4 regions of the Pseudoalteromonas sp. P1-13-1a genome follow, and region 1 is predicted to be linked to each of the others. Evidence: predicted binding sites of a transcription regulator. Region 1 holds the regulator's gene; each other region holds the start of a gene.

Evidence for each region. The regulator sigma-54, encoded in region 1, starts transcription at its own class of promoters, with help from an activator protein. The targets are predictions, from matches to a motif close to GTTGGCACGNNNNTNGNNT.
Region 2: a site for sigma-54 is predicted at 2,442-2,460, ahead of AN391_RS01820 (diacylglycerol kinase family protein). Genes of this name have one in related genera too.
Region 3: a site for sigma-54 is predicted at 3,561-3,579, ahead of AN391_RS16525 (DUF3192 domain-containing protein). Genes of this name have one in related genera too.
Region 4: a site for sigma-54 is predicted at 2,533-2,551, ahead of AN391_RS20445 (DUF1328 domain-containing protein). Genes of this name have one in related genera too.

The regions. Positions count from the first base shown of each region.
Region 1 covers NZ_LKDV01000003.1:93,029-99,054, reverse strand. Annotated here, with positions in the region: gene AN391_RS04085 (HPr family phosphocarrier protein) at 1-115, opposite strand, end outside; gene rapZ (RNase adapter RapZ) at 156-1,001, opposite strand; gene AN391_RS04075 (PTS sugar transporter subunit IIA) at 1,021-1,473, opposite strand; gene hpf (ribosome hibernation promoting factor) at 1,478-1,765, opposite strand; gene AN391_RS04065 (RNA polymerase factor sigma-54) at 1,793-3,292, opposite strand; gene lptB (LPS export ABC transporter ATP-binding protein) at 3,362-4,087, opposite strand; gene lptA (lipopolysaccharide transport periplasmic protein LptA) at 4,084-4,632, opposite strand; gene lptC (LPS export ABC transporter periplasmic protein LptC) at 4,622-5,176, opposite strand; gene kdsC (3-deoxy-manno-octulosonate-8-phosphatase KdsC) at 5,173-5,724, opposite strand; gene AN391_RS04040 (KpsF/GutQ family sugar-phosphate isomerase) at 5,725-6,026, opposite strand, start outside.
Region 2 covers NZ_LKDV01000001.1:393,880-399,905, forward strand. Annotated here, with positions in the region: gene AN391_RS01810 (DUF1496 domain-containing protein) at 61-363, shown strand; gene AN391_RS01815 (VF530 family DNA-binding protein) at 418-726, shown strand; gene AN391_RS01820 (diacylglycerol kinase family protein) at 765-2,384, opposite strand; gene AN391_RS01825 (sigma-70 family RNA polymerase sigma factor) at 2,834-3,358, shown strand; gene AN391_RS01830 (anti-sigma factor domain-containing protein) at 3,355-4,038, shown strand; gene AN391_RS01835 (DUF4331 domain-containing protein) at 4,188-5,780, shown strand; gene AN391_RS01840 (Ig-like domain-containing protein) at 5,791-6,026, shown strand, end outside.
Region 3 covers NZ_LKDV01000032.1:33,878-39,903, forward strand. Annotated here, with positions in the region: gene AN391_RS16515 (PAS domain-containing hybrid sensor histidine kinase/response regulator) at 1-2,155, shown strand, start outside; gene AN391_RS16520 (diguanylate cyclase) at 2,139-3,044, shown strand; gene AN391_RS16525 (DUF3192 domain-containing protein) at 3,135-3,515, opposite strand; gene AN391_RS16530 (D-2-hydroxyacid dehydrogenase) at 3,730-4,674, opposite strand; gene AN391_RS16535 (1-acyl-sn-glycerol-3-phosphate acyltransferase) at 5,104-6,026, shown strand, end outside.
Region 4 covers NZ_LKDV01000036.1:19,997-26,022, reverse strand. Annotated here, with positions in the region: gene AN391_RS17310 (aspartate kinase) at 1-1,119, shown strand, start outside; gene csrA (carbon storage regulator CsrA) at 1,209-1,400, shown strand; gene AN391_RS17300 (YcxB family protein) at 1,451-1,918, opposite strand; gene AN391_RS17295 (hypothetical protein) at 2,076-2,267, opposite strand; gene AN391_RS20445 (DUF1328 domain-containing protein) at 2,320-2,493, opposite strand; gene AN391_RS17290 (OadG family protein) at 3,023-3,268, shown strand; gene oadA (sodium-extruding oxaloacetate decarboxylase subunit alpha) at 3,278-5,056, shown strand; gene AN391_RS17280 (sodium ion-translocating decarboxylase subunit beta) at 5,068-6,026, shown strand, end outside.

The DNA of each region.
Region 1 (6,026 bases):
CTTGATGTAAGGTAATTTTAGCATCAAATTGCACAGCTAATTGCGCAAGGACCGTTGCCGCTCTGGCGTGTAAGCCTAATTTATTTTTTATTAAAAACGTGTCTTCACAACGCATAAATTACTATACCTAAACTGAACAGGTTATTATTTTAAGGTTACTTTTCTTGCTCACGGTGCCTAATTTTTACATTTGGATGTGTCATTGCAAAGCTCTCACCTATAGTTTGGGCTAAATAAACTGAGCGGTGTTGTCCACCCGTACAACCTATTGCAATAGTCAGGTAGCTGCGGTTATTGCGCTCTAAGTGTGGTAACCAAGTTTGTACAAATGTTTGAATTTGCCAAGTAAATTTTTGCACTATGCTGTGGTTTGCCAAAAAGTCTTTTACAGGTTGATCAAGACCTGTAAGCGGTTTAAGTTCAGGCTCCCAATGCGGATTTGGCAAAAAGCGAGCATCAAATACATAATCAGCTTCTTTAGGTATGCCGTGTTTAAAACCAAACGATTCAAACGTTACAATTAGTTGTTTATCTTTTTTTCCGAGTATTTTTTCGCGAATTGACTCAGCCAATTGGTGAACACTTAAATCAGTCGTATCAAGCATAAAGTCTGCGCGGGTTACAAGTACATCAAGCAGCTCTTTTTCTTTTTTTATTGCTAAGTCGAGCGGCAATGAATCGATGGATAAAGGGTGTAATCTGCGTGTTTCTGAAAAACGTTTTATGAGTGTTTGATCATCACTGTCTAAATAAAACAGAGTGGGTTTAGCAAAGTCCGGTAGGTACTCGAGAATATCGTTAAACTCGTCTTGTTCTTTGGGGATATTACGAACATCGATACTAACAGCTATTTTGTCATAGTTATCTGAAACACTACGTACTAAAGAGGGCAGCAGGTTGACCGGGATATTATCTACGCAATAATAGCCTAAATCTTCAACCACACGTAAAGCAACCGATTTACCTGAACCGGAACGGCCGCTTATGATTATTAACTCCATTTATAGCCCTTAGTATTTACTACGATTGATCAACAATTACTTGATACAGTTCTGCATCGGTTTTAGCGTTTCGCAGCTGTTTGCAAAATTCTCTATTGCTCAGTTTATCAGCTATGGTTGCTAGAGTCTTTAGGTGCTGCTGGTTATCGCCATCTGGTACGATGAGTGCAACAAAAATATCAACAGGACAGTTATCAATAGCATCAAAGTTTACAGGCTTGTCACTAACGAGTACTAACGCAAGCGGTTCTTCTACGCCACCCATTCTGCCATGCGGAATTGCGATACCGCGGCCAATACCCGTACTACCTAGTTTTTCTCTGCTAGCTAGCGCATTAAGAATATCCTGTTGCGGTAAGTAAGGGAGCTTTTCATGAGCCAGCTCACTGATAAATTCTAAAATTCTTTTTTTACTACTAAAAAGGACCGCAGCTTTGCTGCAGTCCTGGCATACTAATGTACTTAATTTCATAATATTAGTGTCTAGCAAGCTTCTCTTTATGTTTTATGACTTGACGATCGAGCTTGTCAATCAACGAGTCTATAGCAGCATACATATCTTGGTGCTCTGTTGAGGCAAATAAATCTGCGCCGCTTACATGAATAGTCGCTTCTGCTTTTTGGTTGAGTTTTTCTACATCGAGAATGACATGCACATTGCTAATATGATCTGAGTGCCTTTCTAGCTTTGCAAATTTATTATTTACATAGTCTCTAAGTGAATCAGTTACTTCTACGTGACGACCAGTTAGGTTTAGTTGCATAAGCATTTCCTCTTTGTTTTTTACGTCTTATATCAAACTCTTTCTCTGATTTGACGGTGGAATAGCTAGCGATTCACGGTATTTTGCTATTGTGCGTCTAGCTACTTTAATTCCTTGCTCTGCCAATATATCCGCAATTTTACTATCACTCAATGGTTTGGCTGAGTTTTCCGCGGCAATTAGCTTTTTAATTAAGGCACGTATTGCGGTTGACGAACATTCGCCGCCGTTTTCAGTGCTTACGTGGCTTGAGAAAAAATATTTAAGCTCAAAAATACCACGTGGCGTATGCATATATTTTTGCGTAGTAACACGCGAAATTGTTGATTCGTGCATTTCTACCATTTCAGCAACATCGTTTAAAACCATTGGTTTCATGGCTTCGGGGCCATGTTCAAAAAACGCTTGTTGCTGTTTTACAATACAGTTTGTTACTTTTAGCAGCGTGTCGTTTCTGCTTTCAAGACTTTTTATAAACCATTTAGCTTCTTGCAGATGAGAGCGAATAAACTGGCTATCTCCACTAGATTTTACGGTACGTGACATGGCCGCATACTGACTATTTACGCGTATTTTTGGCATGCTATCTGGGTTTAGCTCTACCACCCAACGGCCCTTAATTTTTTTAACTGATACATCCGGTATGACATACTCAGACTCTTCCCTTACTATTGTATCTGCAGGTTTTGGGTTGAGGGTATGTATAAGAGTCATGACCTCTTTAAGCTCGTCTTCTTTAAGCTTAGTCTTTTTCATTAATGTACGATAGTCGCGTGCCGCTAATAGATCAATGTGATCGGTTAAGATCATTTTAGTTTGTTCTATAAAAGGGGTGTCTTTATCAAACTGATTAAGCTGAATACACAAGCACTCCTGTAAGCTTCGCGCGGCTATACCTACAGGGTCGAATAATTGAATACGTTTTAAAACGGCTTCTATTTCATCCAGTTCAACCTCAACGTCGTCATCGTTTTCTTGGTTAAAGCTTTCTAAAATTTCTTCACAACTTAGCGTTAAAATACCCGAGTCATCTACAGCTTCTACAATGGCTATAGCAATAGCTTCATCAGTGGGGCTAAAAGGAGTAAGCTGAAGTTGCCACATTAAGTACTCATGTAGCGTTTCAGTAGAGGCGCCCTGATAAATAGACTCATCTTCTGGCATTGGGCCTGAAGATGCCGCAGGGGCTGCACTCATGTACTCATCCCAAGTTACATCCATCGCCATATCATCGCTAACGGTGTCTTTATTTAAAGCTTCACCACTGTCTTGCTCGTATTCACTGGTTGTATCATCAGCCGATGCGCTTACGGTTACATCATCCGTATCTGCTTTTTGTTCATTTTTTCCAGCCGACTCTTCCGTGTAATCTTGCTCTTCTACTTCTAATAGCGGGTTGCTATCCAGTGCTTCTTGTATTTCTTGCTGGAGATCCAATGTACTGAGCTGCAGCAAGCGAATCGCTTGTTGCAATTGTGGAGTCATTGTAAGTTGCTGGCCCATGCGCAGCTGTAATGATTGCCTCATGTATCTCTAACAATCCTTTTATGTTGTTATAATTAATATTAGCAGATGCTTGTAGGTGTGGCTTAAATGTTACAGCCTAAATTGCTCGCCTAAATAAACATCGCGTACAGTTTTGTCATTTAATACGTGTTCTGGGGTGCCAGATGCAATTAGCTCCCCATGAGAAACAATGTAGGCTTTTTCACAAACATCAAGGGTTTCTCTTACATTGTGATCGGTAATTAATACGCCAATGCCACGATTTTTAAGATGTTCTATTATTTTCTTTATATCTAACACTGAAATCGGATCAACACCAGCAAAAGGCTCATCCAACAAAATAAATTTAGGGTTCGCTGCGAGTGCTCTGGCTATCTCTACACGGCGGCGTTCACCACCAGAAAGCGCCATACCTTGGCTATCACGTATATGTTGAATGCTAAATTCATCAAGTAAGTTGTTAAGCGTTTCTTCTCGCGCGGCTTTATTTAGCTCTTTGCGCGTTTCTAAAATAGCCATTAAATTTTGATAAACTGTTAGCTTTCTAAATATAGATGACTCTTGCGGCAAATAGCCAATGCCTAAGCGAGCACGACTGTGCATAGGTAATAACGTGATGTCGTTATCATCAATAGATATTTTACCTTTGTCGCTAGGTACTAACCCTACAATCATGTAAAAGGTGGTGGTTTTACCTGCGCCATTAGGGCCTAATAAGCCCACTATGCTGCCGGCTTCTACCTCAAGGCCTACATTTTTTACAACTTGGCGGCCTTTATAGCTTTTTGCTAATAGTTCTGCTTTTAAGGTGCTCATGGTTGACCTTCGTTACCTGTTTTTTCTTTAATATTTGCTTCAACAGGCACTAAAATTGTGTGGACACGATCCGTTGAGTTTTCGTCTTTTTCTGCGCTAATAAGCTGCTGCTGCATATCGTAGGTAATACTTTTAGCATTAATTTTTTGACCGGCTTGCGCGACTTCGGCATCCCCAACAAGTGTTAAAAAGCGCTTTGCTACGTCGTAACGTACTTCGTTTGCACTGGCACTCATTACGGTACCATCGTCTTGTTTTTCTTCGAAGTAGGCAGGGCTGCCAGTGGCAATAAGCAGTTGTTTGTTATCCCCTAGGTCTTCACGTTTATGTACTTCGAGTCGGTCGGCTGTAATTTTGCGGTTCCCATGCACAATTTCGACGTTTTTTTCAAAAATACCTACGTTTTCTTTAAGTTGACCTTCTTGACGGTCTGCACTAATAGAAATTTGGTTTGCTGGCGGTTGAGCAGCAGGCTCAGCAGCAGAAGCGCTAAATGCCAGCATCAGCGATGGGATAATAAGTATTTTAGTGAGTTTATTGGTCATAATATATTGTTCGCGTATGGTTAATTAGTTTTATTACTGCGGTTTTTAAATCGGCTTCAAGGCCTTTACCGACAATCTTTAAATTTGGCCCAGTGACAACCACTGGCTGCTCAGAGCGCATTGTTAGCGCTTTAATGTCGACTTCGATGTTGTCGGCATTGATGTTATCTATCATGGCGTTATCAACTAAATTTTTGGCAACCACGTTGCCTTCTAAAATAAGTTGTTTATCTTCGTAAAGCGTTGCTTCGTCAGCGTTTATTCGCCATGTTTGTGTTTCGTTATATAAAGTAAAAATAGGCTTTTCAAAAAATGTAAAACCAAGTTGTTGGTACAGCTCCATTTTAGCCGCGGTAACTTTATGGCTTATTTTACCTTGCTCGTCATAGGTTGTTTGCTTAAGCTCTATAGCGGTGTAATCAGGCTTTGCAATGACTTCTGGTTCTTGCTCTGGTGCTACATTGCTTTGCGTAAAATAAGGGTACCAAAGCCAAACCATACAGCCGATGAATAACACACTGAGTATAACGCGTGCTGCATTCATGAACTGGTACCTTGTGTAGTAAGTGCTATACCGTTTTCGAGCATGAGTAAATCTGTGAGCTCTCTCACTGCACCAAAGCCACCAGGCATTTGTGTAGTGTAATGCGATAAGCGTTTAATTAGCGGGTGCGCATCGTTTACTGCGACGGCAAAACCAACGCGCTCCATGACGGGCATGTCAGGTCCATCATCGCCAATATAGGCTATTTGTTCATCAGTTAACTTTAAAGTGTTTTTGAGTTCTTGATAAGCAATAAGTTTGTCTTCTTGGCCTTGATAAATATGCTGTACGGTTAAGCTGCTCATGCGAGCTTGCACTATTTTTGAATGACGCCCCGTAATAACCGCAACTTCAAAACCGCTATTGATCAGTGCCTTAATGCCAAAACCATCTTTTGTATTAAATGCTTTTAACTCTTCGCCTTGGTTACCGAGGTAAATTCGGCCATCAGAAAATACACCATCAATATCGCATATGAGTAGTTTTACTTTTTTGGCGCGTGCTCTGGCATCATCGCTTAGCGGTTGATAGAGATCTTTAAATTGCATTTATAATACTCCTGCTTTTAAGAGGTCTTGCATATTTAAGGCGCCCACAGGCTGGTTTTGCTCATTAACTATGATTAAACCATTAATCCGCTTATTTTCCATTATATTTAGTGCTTCTGCTGCAAGCATATCGGCCGTGGCGGTGGTGCATGACTTAGTCATAACTTGGTTAATAGCGGTGTTATGTATATCAACTTTTTGCTCTAAAATACGACGTAAGTCGCCGTCGGTAAAAAGGCCAGCAAGCTGTTGATTGTTATCTACAATAGCAGTCATGCCTAGCCCTTTGGCAGACATTTCTA
Region 2 (6,026 bases), on a different contig from region 1:
CCCTAGCATGTTTTTTAATCGTGTGTACTATTTTTAAACTATCAAAATTCGAGGTGGCTCATGCGCCATATTATGGTTTTATTTATTTTTACAATTGCGTTAACTCTTCCCCCTAGTAGCGATGCTAAAACAGTTAAAACACATTCTATTATTGACACTAACGAGGTTATTAACGCTGGTAATATTTGTTGGTACGATAACAAACGTTATAGTGAAGGTGCGCCGGTGCAAGTACATTCTTTTACCTTAGTATGTGCAGCTAGTAACCCTCAGCATAATAACAGTAAGCTCATTTGGTTAAAATTAGATAAAAAAGGCAATCTTGTTTACCCCGCAAAACTTAAAACCATTAGGGTCAATTAGCGCTAAATGCGGATTTACGCTACAATGCGCACAGTTTAAATAAGTAGTATGGCTATGGATAATCAACCAAAGAATCCTCTTCACGGGGTAACATTAGAACAAATTTTAGTAGAGCTTGAACAACGTTTAGGTTTTAAAGCCATGGGCGAGCAAGTAAACATTAAATGTTTTACCGACTCGCCAAGCATTAAATCAAGCTTAAAATTTTTACGTAAAACCCCTTGGGCACGCGATAAAGTTGAAGCTCTCTACTTACATACGCTAAGTAACAAACCGCTGCGTAAACCCAAAAGCGCTCAGCGCTCTAAGCCTACTAGCTCAAGCAATAGCAGTGGTTTTGTTTGGCCAAGCATTAAAAAGTAATACACAAAAATGCACGTTAAATACGTGCATTTTGTATTTTATAATTCCTTACTAATTACATTTAATGAGGCAGGGTCAACTGTAATAGTAAGCGTATCAGCTGTTTTTATTTCACCATCTAATACATACTTGATTTCTTCATCTGCAGTAATCGTTACTTTTTTAGCGTTGGTATGATGCGAACTAATAGCTAATTGCGTTTGTGTAATACTACTAAACATCAACTCAGCAATACTAAGCACACTGGTTGTGTTTTCTTCGCTCGGTATCAGCCAATTTATGTCCAATAAACCATCTTCGTGATTAGGCTGTCCTCCCCCTTGCGCTAACAACGTGGTAAAAGGGGCTGCGTTAGCAACAATAAAGCTATTTGTGTGCACCTCTTGGGTTTGGTTATCATCAAGAGTTACATAGAGTGTTTGCGCTTTTTGCTCACTAAATGCCTGAAAAAAGCCGTTTAAGTAAGCAAGCTGACCCGATTTATTTTTTGAATCTCTGTCGGCTTTTTCAATCATCGATTGCTCATAACCAATTCCCGCTAACAACAGCATGAGCTCGTCATTACAGTAGGCGGTGTCTATTGTATGAGTTTGCCCATCTATAATTAATTCGCAGGCCTGTTCAACAGGAATTATTTTAGAGCTAATACCCATAAGCACATGGGCTAAAGCATTGGCTGTACCCATTGGGATAATACCCAGCTTGCACTGAGTGTTTACCAACACACTAGCTACTTCTGTCACGGTTCCATCACCGCCACAGGCAATTATTATGTCTGGCTTATTTTTAATAGCTTGTTTAGCAAGTTCAATTCCATTTACTTCTTTAGAGGTAGTTAAAACGTTTAAATCATAATATTCCGACAGCCTAGCCACTATTAAGGGCTCTTTATCTTGCCACATTTTGGTGCCCGACACTGGGTTTGCTATTAATACCGCTTTGTTTTTTATAACAAGCTCCCCTTTTTTATGTCGTTTAGCCAAATGGTGAAGTTGGTGTTTATTAAGGTTTGCGGTTTCACGTGTCTCTTTAATTTGTGCAAGTATTTGATGTACATCTGCATTTTTATCTTGGCTCAACAAATATGCAGCCATCACAAATACTGAGCGCCCTCTTCCTAGTGCGCAATGAACGACCACTCGGCGGTCTTCTTTAATATGATGATGTATCCAGTTAATGGCTTGGTTTAATTGCGAATGAGTAGGCACACTATGATCAAGCACCGGGATATTTAAATAGCTAATATTTTCTTGGGTTGAGCTCCACTCCAAGCCATCAAACTCACACGTTACATCTAATATTGCTGTTATGCCGTTTTCTTTTAACGTATCAATATCAGAGGGAAACAATCGACATGCTAAAAATAAATGCTCGTTAATTTTTTGAATGGGAGGGACTTTATCGTGCTTGCGAGAATACGCATTGTAAATTTGGGCACCTAATAAAAAGGGCACAAAAGCCCAACGAATATAAAAAGGAATGATGCCATTCTCGCGCTTTCTAAAAATTTTTGCCAAATTAAAAATATAAGCGCCACTGACAAGTATTAACGACAAGGCACTCCAATAAAACACCACTGCAAAGTAAACCGAGTTAACCTCCCAGCCTATCCATATAAAAATTAACGCTAAAATTAAATAACTCGTTGCAGCCCACATATTTTCTCCTTTATTTTTACTGTTTTGGCAAATTTTTACAGCTGTTTATAAGTGTAGTTGCAATTTACAGGCCAACAAAAATTGTGTTTAGAACTTAAAAATAAATATAACTGATTGATATTAAACAGGTTAAAATCTTCAACTTTAAAGAAATTGGCCATATTAGCCGCTTTTTACACAGTTCTGGGTCATTTTTTCTCACTCGCCTTATGCGTCTGTTTTATGGTTAAAACTTGTCTCTTAGTTAAGAGCAGCTAAGATAAATAACAGTTCAACGTTTTGCATCCAATCGCCCTTCTCACACGTTTATTGAGAGTGTGTTTATATTTTAGTTACATTTATATCTAGTCGATAAGTGTTTATCACGCGAGACTTAATATGTTTCTAGGTAAAAATTTAATTAATACAGCGCAATGCGCCTCAATAATAATAAAAATAACAGGAACCCTATGGAAAACGACAATCTACTTCCTCTTTTGTGTAAAACAGCACAAGGTAATAAAGCTGCGTTTGCCGATTTGTACCGGCAAACAAGCGCTAAGTTATTTGCAATAAGTTTAAATATGCTCTCAAATCGAGCGCACGCTGAAGAGGTATTGCAAGAAGCATTTATAAAAATTTGGCATAACGCGTCAGAATACAACCCGACTAAAGGCACCGTAATAAGTTGGATGATAAGCATAGTACGGTACAGAAGCTTAGATGCGCTGCGCTATCATAAGGTCAGAAAAGAACAAGCCATAGGCGATGAGGAATATGATGAACAAGACTTAGACATTAACTACGATGATCAAACCAAACTTGTAAATTGCATTGAGCAACTCGACCCACAGCAAAAACAAGCCATTCACCTAGCGTATTACAAAGGCTTAAGCCATGGTGAGTTGGTCAATCATATAGAAACGCCTTTAGGCACAGTTAAAAGCTGGATAAGGCGTGGTTTGCAGCAATTGCAGAGGTGTTTAACATTATGAACTATAACAAACCAGAACTACTTGATGCTTTAGCAGGGCAATATGTGCTAGGTACTCTAAATGGCCTTGCACGAAAGCGTTTTCAACGCTTAATGCTCAGTTTACCGCAAGCCCGAGAAGCCACTATGATGTGGGAGCAAAATTTAAATGGCTTAGCCAGTGCAATTACACCACAAGCACCCGATGAGCATGTTTGGCAGCACATTTTAGATAAAATAGAAAGCAATGCTCAGCCTATTAAAACAGTTATAAAACCGGCGCCATCGGTATGGCGTACTTGGTCGTTTATAGCCACAGCGGCCTGTATTATTTTAGCATTTGTAGTTATTAAACCAGTAACACAACTGCAAGATAGCCAGCAGATTGCGCTTGTACAAAACCAAGATAAGCAATCACTGTGGATTATTAATGTGGACGAGCAAGCATTATCAATTAAAGCTAGTTCCAAATTGGTTGCGCAAACAGATAAAGACTACGAGCTGTGGATGATTTTACAAGGACAGGACACGCCTATTTCGCTTGGTTTATTACCTAAACAAGGTGAAAAGCTTTTAATAAAAGACGCTCGTTTTAATGCCCTGAATATTGCTCTACTTGCAGTAAGTTTAGAGCCGTTAGGTGGCTCGCCCAACGGCCTACCAACCCAAGTGTTATATACTACAGATTTAGTGGTTTTATAACTCAATAATCGCATTAGGTTGGCTTATCTATTTAGGCCAATCCACCCTACTTTTTTAACAAATTTAAAAATATTTTAACTTTTTTGCATCTAATGTGCTTTTTGCTTCGTTATTAGTTATGACTCCAATCAAAACTAAAGGAAAAAGTCATGAAAGCTTTAACTCCATCTATACTCGCAGTAGTAGTATGCAGTACCTTAGTAAGCACCTCTAGCGAGGCATCAAGTCATCGTGAAGCGCCAAATATTAGCCGCTTTCCAACCTTAGACTCTACCGACTTTTACGTATTTAATAGTTATGAAGCAGGCAGAAACGATTACGTTACGTTTATTGCCAATTATATTCCATTACAAGATGCCTATGGCGGCCCTAACTACTTCGCTATGGACCCAGATGCAACCTACAGTATTCATATTGATAATGATGGTGATGCAGTAGAAGATATTACTTTTGCCTTTAATTTTACCAGTATGCTGCCAAACGATAACCAGGGTGTTCAGTTAACTGTTGGCCCAGAAGGTAATCAACGCACTGTATCTGTACCGCTTAAAAATGTTGGTGGCGTTGCAGCTGGTGATGATAGCGCTGCAAATTTTAGTGAGTCATATACACTAAGCATGATTAACGGCCCACAACGCACAGGTACCAGTACCACACTAAGCAATACAACCACCAGCTCAACCACGTTCAACAAACCGCTAGATTATGTAGGCGATAAAACATTTGGTTCAATGGCTGATTACCAAACTTATGCCGATCAGTTTGTTTACCAAGTGTCTGTACCGGGCTGTGACAATATGGCCAAAGTGTTTGTTGGTCAGCGCAAAGACCCATTTGTTGTTAACTTAGGTAAAACTTTTGATTTAGTTAACTATGTGCCTGTAGAAGGTGATAGTGCGCCAGGTGCGGGCGATGGTGGTGGTTTTCCTGGGGGAATTACACAATCGGCTGATAATGATGACCTTATTGATAAAAATGTGACATCAATTGCCATTGAAATGCCTAAAAGCTGTATTGTGGGTGATGGCAACGGCGTAATTGGCTCTTGGACAACAGCAAGCCTACCGCAAGCACGCATTTTAAACCCGAACGCTAAGTTTGCAGATAACGCAGTAAATGGCGGTGCATTAACACAGGTTTCACGCTTAGGTAACCCTTTAGTTAACGAGCTTGTTATTGGTATTAAAGACAAAGATACCTTCTCAACAGCTCACCCTAAAGATGATGCGCAATTTTTAGATTATGTTTCGCACCCCTCTTTACCTGAGCTTTTAAATATTTTATTTAAAGATGCAGTAAATACCACACTTGGCGCTAACTTAGAAACCCTCGCCCCCACTAATTTTCCGCGTACCGATTTAATCACCGCATTTTTAACCGGTTTTGCTGGAGTAAACCAACAAGCAACGGTAACGCCTTCAGAAATGTTACGCTTAAATACCGCAATTGCAGCCACAGCACAGGCTGATCAATCTGCATTTGGTGTTGCTGGTGATGATTTAGCGGGCTTTCCAAATGGCCGTCGCCCAGGTGATGATGTAGTAGATATTGCACTTCGCGTGGTAATGGGTCGTTTGTGTCACCCTATCCCAGTAAATGGTGAAGACACCGACTTAGGGCTGTGTACACCAGAAGATGCTGATGTAGGTACAGTGCCATTTACTGATGGTGCGCCTGTTGATGCAAGCATGATGGATGCCGCTTTCCCATACTTAGCCACCCCACTTGCAGGGTCTAAATAAGGAGTAACGTATGCGTAATTTAACTCTTACTCATATCGGTGTACTACTGGGCGCACTAACGCTTAGCGCATGTAGCAACGATGATGACAATAAGCAGCCTACACCGGTGGTAAATACAGCCCCCAGTGCAAGCGATGTAATGTTAACCACACAAACAGAAGTTGAAATTAACGACACGTTAGTAGCGAGTGATGCCGATGGCGACTCACTCACCTATGAACTCACAACAGAGCCTACACTGGGCAA
Region 3 (6,026 bases), on a different contig from region 1:
AGCAAACAGCGTGGTGCTGCTCTCGCTTGAACACACCATATTGCAGGTTAATAAAGCGGCTCGTAAGTTGTTTTCACAGCAAGATATTTTAACTGGTGAGCCACTAAAAATGTTATTTGATGAAGCGCAGTGGCAAGAAATAAAAAATGCGCTTTGCCATTTATTAGATGATAAAAAGCGGGTCTACCATTTAACGCTCTCGCAAGGAAAACTAACAAATTGGCTGCAGCTAAGTGTGTCGTTGGTGTGGGATGAAAATCGGGACCCTTCTTATTACGTTATTCATATTCAAGATGTCAGTGCGCTGACTAAAGCAAAGCATGATGCAGAGCGTGCAACAATAGCCAAAAGCCGCTTTATCGCTAACTTAAGCCATGAGATACGCACGCCTCTAAACGCTGTGTTAGGGCTATTAGATATGATAGTGGAACAGGGATTAACAAATAAGCAATTGCAACAAACTAAGCAAGCTAAAAACGCGGCGCAAAGCTTATTGTTAATGCTAAACCGGATGCTTGATTTTGCCCGTGTTGAGAGTTCGCAAGCACAAATTAAACCGGTGCCTTTTTGTTTAGTTGAACTGATTGATATTTGTGAGAGCTTAACAGCGCCACTGTGTGAAAATAAAGGGTTAAGCTTTAATATTGAAGTAGACCCACTCATAACTCCCGCGCTCGTTGGTGACTCGATCCGTTTACAGCAAATATTAGGTAACTTACTCACTAATGCCGTTAAGTTTACTAATAAAGGCAGTATTACCTTAAAATTGGTACTTGAAGAAGATGATGCTTTAGATAGGCAGCGTATATCTTTTCATGTCATAGACAGTGGGGTGGGGATTGCCAAAGCAGACCAACTGCGACTGTTTGATGCGTTTACTCAAGGGGATGAATCATCTACACGTATCCACCAAGGAGTAGGGCTTGGTTTGGCCATAGTAAAGCATGGCGTTGCATTGATGGGCGGCGAAATTGCTATTAATAGTGATAAAGGCCATGGCTGTGAGTTTTACTTTACTTTATCGCTTGCAGTAGATACGGCTAAAAATAGTGTATTTATGCCTGATACATTAGCTGTTGTGAGCGATGAGACAGCACAACTAAACGAGGTTGTTAATGCTTATTCGCAAGTGGCTGCTATTCACTTAGAAGAGGCAATACGCTACCCAATAAAGCTTGCTGACGCCCAGCAACTGATTATTGATGAAAGTACGTTGAACGATTTATTAAATGTTGAATCTATAAACGAAACGCTCAGCGCCAACGCATACCCTGTGGTTGTCGTTAATCATGAGCACACATTAGCATTGCCTTGTACTACCCAAATCAACGCACAGCATGTTAAAGCCTCAGCGTTAGCACAACGATTAATGAGCTTAAACGCGAATGCGGGGGATGAACACGTTGCATCAGCCAGCAATCATGAAGCGCTAAAAAAAGATATATCGGGTTTACTTATCATGGCGGTTGATGATAACCCACTTAACTTAGACATTATTAGCAGTGTATTAAAGCAAGCCCAAGTTAATGTAGTTACAGTCACCAATGCCCCCGAGGCAATAGAGCTGCTACAAATATTAAAGCCGGATTTAATTTTGATGGATGTGCAAATGCCGCATATTGACGGTTGCCAAGCAACACAATTAATTCGCCAACAGTTTGACGCACGCCAACTGCCTATTTTTGCTTTAACAGCACATTGTGAGCCTGCAGATGTTGAGCGCTCTCTTAATAGTGGTATGAATAAGCATTTAACAAAACCTGTGGTAGCTAAGGTTTTGATAGATGCAATTAGGGACGTAGACTTTACAAAACCTAAGTTTTACGACCAAAACTTTGCGCTTACCCAGTTTAATTTTGATGAAACTTTACTGGCAACTATGGTCGGGAAGTTTGCAAAGTTATGTGACACCCAATTACAGCAAATTGAGGAAAATACCCAGCGGGATGAAGTGGTACGCTTAGTGCATAGCATAAAAGGGGTTGCGGGTAACTTAGGGTTTATTAGGCTTTCACTGTGTGCAAAACAATGTGAAGCGCATCTTAAAACAACTAACGAGCCTGTTCAGCAAAGTTTAAAAGAGCTGATCACACAGCTAAAACAAGTGATTATATTTATTGAAACCTTAGGGGGACGGGATGCCGAAAAAAGCTAAAATACTGATTGTGGATGATGATCCTCTTAATCGGCTTGTGCTTGAAAAAACACTGGGCACGGAGCATGACGTATTTTTAGTCGAAAGCGGCGAAAAAGCGCTCACCTTTATTAAATTAAATCAGGTCGATTTAATTATTTTAGATGTGGTAATGCCAGGCATTGATGGTTACGAAGTGCTTGTGCAGCTTAAAGAAAACCCTATTACGCAATCTATCCCTATCGTGTTTATATCGGCTAATAATAGCCACACCGATGAAGCCAAAGGCCTTGAGTTAGGTGCAATGGATTACATCACTAAGCCCTTTAATGCATCTATAGTAAAAGTGAGAGTTCGTAATCAATTACTTATTAAGCAAAAAAATGATTTGCTTGAGATGCTTGCCTCCATTGATGGCTTAACAGAAATACCCAACAGGCGTTATTTAGACGAAAACCTCTCTCGCGAATGGCGCAGAAGCAAACGTAATGGCTCATGCTTATCTGTTTTATTAATGGATATCGATCACTTTAAACGCTATAACGACTGCTATGGACATCGTGCTGGTGATGAGTGTTTAAAGCAGGTTGCGCAAGCCTTAGCAGCGCAATGTGAGCGTAGTACTGACTTTATAGCGCGTTACGGGGGGGAAGAGTTTGCAGCGGTCTTACCCGATGTTAATAAACAACAGGCATTAGCCTTTGCACAAAAGCTAAGAAAAGCGGTAAACAATTTAAATATAGAGCACAAAGCATCTTTAAATGCAGATCATATTACAATTAGTATTGGTATTGCGAGTATGGAAAACGGCAACGCCAGTGCCGAGCAGGCTTTACTTGAACAAGCTGACCTAGGGCTATATGCCGCAAAAGATGCAGGTCGTGATCAGGTGGTTGCGCTTAACTTGTAATATGGCTGTGTTTTCACAAAGCCTTGTTTAAATCGGCCCCACACATTATGTTATTACCGAGCGGGGCAACTATATTTTACTAGCACGTTGTTATTTGGTGATCATACCCAGCGCGCTTTCACCAATACCCACCAGTTTATCATTTTTAAACACCAACGGTGTGCACTCATCTTTTGTTGTTTTTCCATCAGAGTGAATACTATGCGTCATGTAATAAAGTACCTGATACACATCACCGTCTTTTTTTAACAGTTCGGTAAAGCTTGGCGTTTTTAATTGTGCTAAAACAGATTGGTAGCTGCTATCCATTTTTAGATCGGCAATTGCTTCGCGGTTTTTTTTATGATGCTGTTGCCAACTTGATGAGTCATTCCCTGCCCAGTGCGTTTCTGCTTCGCCATCTGATACGGCAATAACACAACCGGTTAGAAACGGGGCAATAAGTGCTGCAGCTAAAAGTGATTTTTTCATTGTTATAGTCCTTGATGAGTTTTAATTTAATTATTTACTCATTCAAGGCAAGTAGTAGGCCAATATAACAAAGATTTAAAATTCAATAGCTTATGATTTTGTGACTATTTTTAAATGATGAATTATAAAAATCATTAGTAAAAACAGCCACTTTTTAGTTTTTTTAACGATTAGGCTAATTTAGGTCAATTAAATATAGTATAGCCAAAATACGTTACACTAAACGATTACGAGATTCACCGTTAGTAAAGGCTGCTATGTTTAAGCTCACCTCATTAATTAAGCGTACGATTGACTCTGTGCTTGCCCAGGCTATGTGAGGGGTAAGCAGCAAGTTTTCGCCGGTGTAATTTGCTAGTGGGTTGGTGAGCTCTGCTGGCTCTTTTGTTAGTACATCAACGCCTGCTCCAGCAATTAAATTTTGCTCAAGCGCTGTTACTAGGTCGGCTTCGTTTATAATGCCACCGCGGGCGGTATTAATAATAATACTGCTGGGTTTCATCATTTTTAGCTCATCTAACGAAATTAAATCGCGTGTCTCATCAGTTAGCGGGCAGTGCACGCTAATTATATCAGCGGTTTTTAATACTTCTTCGAAAGGTGTGCGGTCTTTCCTACAAGGCGCACCTTTACGCTCTGCCACCACTACATTTGCGCCAAATGCTTGTGCTACTGTGGCTACACCTTTACCCAGCGTGCCGCCACCTATAATGGCAAATGTTTTACCTTGTAAATCATTAAAGCTGTAGTCTAATCTGCAAAACATTTCGCTTTTTTGCCATGCACCTTGCTGACAATCGCGTTGATAGCGATGCGTATTACCTAATAAATTAGTTACCAACGAAAACGTGTGCTGTACAACCGAAGGGGTTGAGTAGCCTGCTACGTTGGTAACGGCAATACCAAATTCTTCAGCGGCGTTTAAATCAACATTATTAGTGCCTGTTGCACTTACGCATATAAGCTTAAGTGTTTTAAGTTGGCTTATCGTATCGCGATTTAGCACAACCTTGTTGGTAATAAGGACGTCCGCGCCTTGGCTGTGAGCAACAACTTGCTCAGGTGAGGTAAGTTCGTAAGTCGTTAGCTCACCTAGTTCTTCAATGCAAGTTAACGAGGTTTTAGCTAAAGTAGCGTTATCGAGAATGGTGATTTTCATTGTGTGTCCTATCTAAATGCGTACCGTAAAATGACAAGAGTGTTTAAGGTACTACGAATACACACTTATGTTAATGCTATTACTACCAAATGCTTAGTACAAAAAGTCAGGCTATTGATAAAAGTCTAAATTGGCTGGTCTGCCCACTCAAATATAAATAACATGATATTTTAGCGGGCTATATCGCTGGGGCCTGTTTTTATTTTGAGGTTGAACTTACTTACCCATGAAAGGTCAGCAAGCCTTATTAAAGTTGATAAGACTAAAAAACAATGCACCAACTTCTTTTTGCGTGGTCATAAACTGAAATGGCTCGCAAATAAGCATAACCAATTGGCTATTTCTTATTTAAGAGTGGCTGAGTTATAATCAAAATTATATATAAACGGTACGTTTTGCGTGCCGTTTTTTAACATTGTAGATGCAGTAATGAGTGAATTAGAAGATAAGTACGCAGACATAAGACCTTACAACGACGACGAAGTTGCGGCCTCGCTAGCGCGTTTAATTAACGATAATGCGTTTATTGATGTAATAGCAAAGTACAACTTGCCGCGCTTTATATCGGCTATACCTTTTATTGCTCGCGCACTGGTGAGAAGCCAGTTACGAAAAAAATGGGGTAAATTTACGAGCGTTGAAGATGTGCAAAACGAAGTTGCAGAGTATTTAGATAAACTTATAAAACGCACTACCTCAAAAGTCACCTTTTCGGGTTTAGATAAATTAGACCCACAGCAGGCGTATTTATTTATATCAAACCATCGCGACATAGTGCTGGATCCTGCACTAGTGAACTGGGGGTTGTATCAGCACAATATGAAGACGGTGCGCATAGCAATTGGCGATAATTTATTGCAAATACCCTATATCACCGAGCTGATGCGTTTAAATAAAAGCTTTATCGTTAAGCGCTCAGCCAAAGCACCTAAAGAGATGCTTAAGGCGCTTACGCAGTTATCATCATATATTTATGACTCGTTAGCGGCAGGAAACTCTATTTGGATTGCCCAAAAAGAAGGCCGTGCAAAAGATGGATTTGATCAAACAGATCCTGCGCTTCTAAAAATGCTGCAACTGAATGGCCGTAAACAAAAGAAAGAGTTTGGTGAGTACATTAAAGAGTTAAAAATTGTTCCGGTGTCTATTTCTTACCAGTATGAGCCTTGTGCAATTTCTAAAGCAAAAGAGCTTTACCATAAACAGCAACATGGTGAATACGTAAAATCAGCTGGCGAAGACATTGCAAGTATTGTTGAAGGGTTTAGCTCTGCCAAAGGGCATGTACACTTAGCTTTTGGAGAGCCAGTGCAAAGCGGCTGCGATGATGCCGATGAGCTAGCGCAAACAAT
Region 4 (6,026 bases), on a different contig from region 1:
CATCAAGTGGTTGTGGTTCTGTCGGCCATGTCGGGAGAAACCAACCGCTTAATTAATCTCGCCAAGCAAATAGATACTCGCCCGAGTAGCCGAGAACTAGACGTACTAATAAGTACCGGGGAGCAGGTTTCTGTTTCGCTCCTTGCTATGGCTATTATAAAGCGTGGTCATTCTGCTGTAAGCCTACTAGCCGACCAGGTTAATATTCAAACCGATAACATGTTTGGTAAAGCTCGTATTGAAGAGGTGGCTGCTACGCGTTTAAAGCATGAGCTTGAGCATAATCGAATTGCGATTATTGCCGGTTTTCAGGGGCGCGATGTAGAGGGGAATATTACAACCCTTGGACGCGGCGGCACCGATACCTCTGCGGTAGAAATAGCCGCGGCAATAAAAGCCGATGAATGTCAGATCTATACCGACGTTGATGGCGTATACACTACAGATCCTCGTGTAGAACCAAACGCGCAGCGAATGCGCCATGTAACGTTTGCCGAAATGCTAGAGCTGGCAAGTTTAGGCGCAAAAGTATTGCATATTCGTGCTGTTGAGTCGGCTGGTAATCATAAAATGCCGCTAAGGGTGCTTTCGAGTTTTGAGCCCGATGAAGGAACGCTAATAAGTTTTGAGGAGAGCGATATGCCAACTAAGGTTGTGTCGGGGATTGCATTTAATCGTGACGAATGCTTGATAAAGGTACATGGCGTACCATACTGTGTTCATTCTCTTACAAAAATTTTGAAACTTTTTGCAGAAAATGGCATCGAAATAGATATGATTAGTCAAGTTAATCATAACTTTGAAAAAATAGACTATGCTTTTACTGTGCATTCAAATGACTATTTGCAAGCACACGATTTACTTTCTAAACAACAGGTAAATCTGCAGGCTGATAGCATTTCTAGTGATACAACAGTTGCAAAAGTGTCGGCTGTTGGCATAGGAATGAAGTCTCACAGTGGTGTAGCGCATCAATTTTTTGATGCATTGGCGCAAGAAGGCATACACATAGCTTTAATATCGACATCTGAAACCAAGGTATCGGTTTTAATTGATGAGAAGTACTTAGAGCTAGCAGTAAGAGCGTTACACTCAGAATTTTTAACAGAAAATGGATAGTTTGGGAGTTTTTACTTACTTTTCAATCAATTTTTCATTAAAATGGTCAAGCGGAATCTTATAATTTATTGGAACATGGGAGCAAGAGAATGCTAATACTAACTCGTAGAGTAGGTGAAACCCTAATGATTGGTGACGAAGTAACTGTTACTGTATTAGGTGTTAAAGGAAATCAAGTTCGAATTGGTGTTAACGCACCTAAAGACGTTTCAGTGCATCGTGAAGAAATTTACATGCGTATACAAGCTGAAAAGTCTAATCCTAATCCGGGCAATGCTTAATCAACACGTATACTTAGCTGAGTAATGCACTTAGCTATACCAAAAGCCACTCACTGAGTGGCTTTTTTGTTTATAAAGTCGCGCATTTCATCAGTTAATACACTGCTAGAAATATATTGCATACCTTTATTATGCTGTACTAGGTAACCGTGGTTGGTTTTAATAATGCGGGTTATTTCTGCCCACTTAAATGTATGGCTTTTATAGTGGTTCTCGGTGCTGATAGCGTCATCGGTAAACGTGAGGGTAACAGTCGATCCCGAAGCACGGCTAAGCATTTGGCGCGTAACCCACCAAGGCCTACGGTAATAAAAGGCAACGCATTCTAAAACACCCAGCATTATTAAAAATGACCCTAGGTAGTGATCGTCCATAACGTAAATACTAATTAAACCTAAGCACACCAGCAATGCCAGCAAAAAGTATTTTGGCTTTGCTGCTTTACTATAAGAGTGGGACTCGTCAAAGCATTCGTAGTAGTAGGGTTTATCGAGTGTGTAAGTGGTGGTGAGTGCCATAATTGCTAATAAATAATAGTTTTCGCTATTTTAGCAAGCTAGTGTAGAAATCACACCCGTTAATATTGGCTATATACTTAAAGAGGTAGAAGCAGCTTTTTGTTTACGCATAAAAAAACGGCTTATTAAAAGCCGTTTTTTTACGTTACCAAGCAGATTAACAGTTAGTTTCTTCTGCGTTAACGCCTTCTTTTACATTTTCACATGCATCTTCAACAGAGTTTTGCACGTCAGTTACTGCTTCATCAATACGCTCACCTGCTTCTTCTGCGTGGTTGTCTTCACAGCCCATCATAAAGAAACCTGCAAATACCGCGATTAGTGCTGCTTTTAAAGTTGTAGAGTTCATAATGTAATTCCTTGTATGTGTTAATTAATTAGTGTTTTAAGTATGTTAGTAGCTACCTGGGCGATTTACCGCGCAGCGCACCTGATACTAAAGAAATCACTAAAAGTACTAAAAAGATAAAGAATATAATTTTTGCTATACCAGCTGCGGCACCTGCGATACCACCAAAACCTAACACTGCAGCGATTAAAGCAATAACTAAAAATGTAATTGTCCAGCGTAACATTGTTTTCTCCTTGGTTATCAAATTCGTTCGAAAGTAATAATGCCAGTTGCGTGCCAGAGTTTAATTTTGTTATTTTTCAGTGTGTTATAGTTTTTTGAGCGAGGGTTATAAATTTAGGATTGGTAAGTTTTACGTTTAACGATGTAACTTATTCACACTATTGTAAAGAGAGTAAAAAAATAAATATTTTATATATGCTGCCTCTTGCTTTCTTGGTAAGACCAATTTACATTTTTAACCACAGTAGGTTTTCCGCTGTTATTTAACTTACTATTTTTTATGACTTTTAAGTTGTTTTGGGTTTAACCATATAATCTTTGCCTATAACGGTTATTTATATCATCTATATCTAAGCTAATTTTACCCTTTATTAGCTATGTTAACTATTGTGACTGTATGTTAGTTTAATTTTAATTGGTTTTACCAATTGACAGGTGGTGGACAAAGTTAAAAGTTTTGTTATCATTCGGTGAATAATTATTTAAATAAAGCGATTTTTTATATCGCTATATAGTGCAGGGGGAGAAAAATGGATATAGGAGCTGTACTCACAACCGCAGGTAGCTTGATGCTTACCGGCATGGTGGGTGTGTTTATATTTCTTTCAATATTGATTGGTGCTGTAACACTTATGTCTAACTTGGTCGCTCGTTTTGATGTGGCTGAAGTTGCAATACCGGTTAAATCACCATCTTTAAAATCTCAAGGTGTGCAAAGCGAGCACATCGCTGCTATTAGTGCTGCCATTGCTCAGTACAAATCAAATAATAAATAAGAGGCACACATGGCTAAATTAAAATTAACAGAGCTTGTTTTACGCGATGCTCATCAGTCTTTACTTGCAACTCGTATGCGCTTAGATGACATGCTACCTATTGCTAGTAAGCTTGATGATGCCGGTTATTGGTCTATTGAGTCGTGGGGCGGCGCTACATTTGACTCGTGTATTCGTTATTTAGGTGAAGATCCGTGGGAGCGTATTCGTGCCCTTAAAAAAGCAATGCCCAATACTAAACAGCAAATGCTATTACGCGGACAAAATTTATTGGGTTACCGCCACTACGCCGATGACGTGGTAGAAAAGTTTGTAGAGCGAGCTCACAAAAATGGTGTAGATGTATTTCGTATTTTTGACGCCATGAACGATGTACGTAACTTAGAAACTGCAATTAAAGCGGCTGTAAAAGTAGGTGCTCACGCGCAAGGTACTATTTCTTATACTGTAAGCCCAGTGCATACGCTTGATATGTGGTTAACCCTTGCAAAACAGCTAGAAGATTTAGGTTGTCACTCTATTTGTATTAAAGATATGGCGGGCTTATTAAAACCATATGATGCTGAGCAACTTATTAAAGGTCTTAAAGAAACGGTCTCAATCCCTATTGCTATGCAGTGCCATGCAACCACCGGTTTAAGTACAGCGACTTATCAAAAAGCCATCGATGCGGGCATTGATATGCTTGATACCGCTATTTCTTCAATGAGTATGACTTATGGTCATTCAGCGACAGAAACCATAGTGGCAATTGTTGAGGGAACCGCACGCGATACTGAATTAGATTTAAACCAGCTAGAAGAAATAGCCGCTTACTTTAGAGACGTACGTAAAAAGTACGCAGCCTTTGAGGGGAGCCTTAAAGGTGTTGATGGCCGTATTTTACTCGCGCAGGTACCTGGTGGCATGTTAACCAACATGGAAAACCAACTTAAAGAACAAGGCGCAGCAGATAAGCTAAATGAAGTATTACTTGAAATTCCGCGCGTGCGTGAAGATTTAGGTTTTATCCCGTTAGTTACTCCAACATCGCAAATTGTAGGCACACAAGCAGTACTAAATGTGCTTACGGGTGAGCGTTATAAAACAATTACCAAAGAAACCGCCGGTGTTTTAAAAGGCGAATATGGTTTAACACCCGCACCTATGAACAAAGAGCTGCAAGAGCGAGTGCTTGATGGTCAGGATGTAATTACGTGTCGCCCTGCTGATAATATTGCCCCTGAACTTGCATCGCTTGAAGCCGAGCTACAAAAAGAAGCGCAAGAGCAAGGTTTAACACTTGCTGATGAGCAAATAGATGATGTGCTTACTTATGCATTATTCCCACAGGTTGGCCTTAAGTTTATTAAAAACCGTAACAACCCAGATGCCTTTGAAGCCGCGCCAAGCGCCGATGACACTAACGCAAAGCCTGCTGCAAAACCTGCAAGTAACAAAGGTGTTAGCGCTGAGCAATACAGCGTTAAAGTTGACGGCAAAGTGTATGATGTCGTGGTTGCGCAAGGTGGTGAGCTTAAAGAGGTAACGCTTAAAGACTCAGAGCATTTACCACAATCTGCATCGGTTGCATCAGGTGAAACACTGAATGCCCCACTAGCAGGTAATATTTTTAAAGTAAAAGTAAAAGCAGGCCAAGCCGTAAACGAAGGCGATGTGGTTGTTATTATGGAAGCAATGAAAATGGAAACCGAAGTTCGTGCAATGCACTCAGGTACTGTGGCTGAGGTCTTAGTATCTGAAGGTGATGCTGTGACAACGGGCGATGCAATTATAGCGATGGCGTAGGAGTAGCTTTAATGGAAGGTCTTTTAAACCTTTGGCATGCTACCGGCATTGCTAACTTTACGTTTCCTGGCTTGATAATGATTGCAGTAGGCTGTTTATTATTGTTTTTAGCAATATCTAAAAACTTTGAGCCACTGCTTTTATTGCCAATTGGCTTTGGCGCGATATTAACTAATATTCCTGTTGCAGGGCTATCAGAGCCAGGTGGACTTTTGCACTCGGTTTACTATGTGGGTATTGATACCGGTATTTTTCCGCTATTAATATTTATGGGGGTTGGCGCGCTGACTGACTTTAGTGCACTAATAGCAAATCCTCGCATGTTGTTACTAGGAGCGGCAGCTCAGTTTGGTATTTTTGCGACCTTATTTGGCGCAATTTTACTTAACTTTATTCCGGGTTTTGAGTTTACACTTCAAGATGCATCGGCTATTGCGATTATTGGTGGTGCTGATGGTCCAACGGCGATATTTTTAGCATCAAAGCTTGCTCCTGATTTGCTAGGTGCAATAGCAGTAGCTGCCTATTCATATATGGCACTTGTGCCAATTATTCAGCCACCAATTATGCGCGCATTAACTACACCTGATGAGCGTGCTATTAAAATGCCAGAGCTGCGCAAAGTATCTAAAAAAGAGAAAATAGTATTTCCTTTAATGGTACTGAGCTTAACCGCTATGTTTTTACCAGCGGCTATTCCCTTAGTAGGCATGTTCTGTTTAGGTAATTTAATGCGTGAGTCAGGTGTAGTAGATAGGCTTAGTAACAGTGCCCAAAACGAAATTATTAATATAACCACGATATTTTTAGGGTTGGCGGTTGGCTCTAAGCTTGCTGCAGATGACTTTTTAACAGTAGAAACCATTGGTATTTTAGTACTGGGTGCGCTTGCTTTTGCTATTGGTACAGCATCGGGTGTGTTTATGGCAAAAGGCCTTAACAAACTCTCTAAAACACCTATTAACCCTCT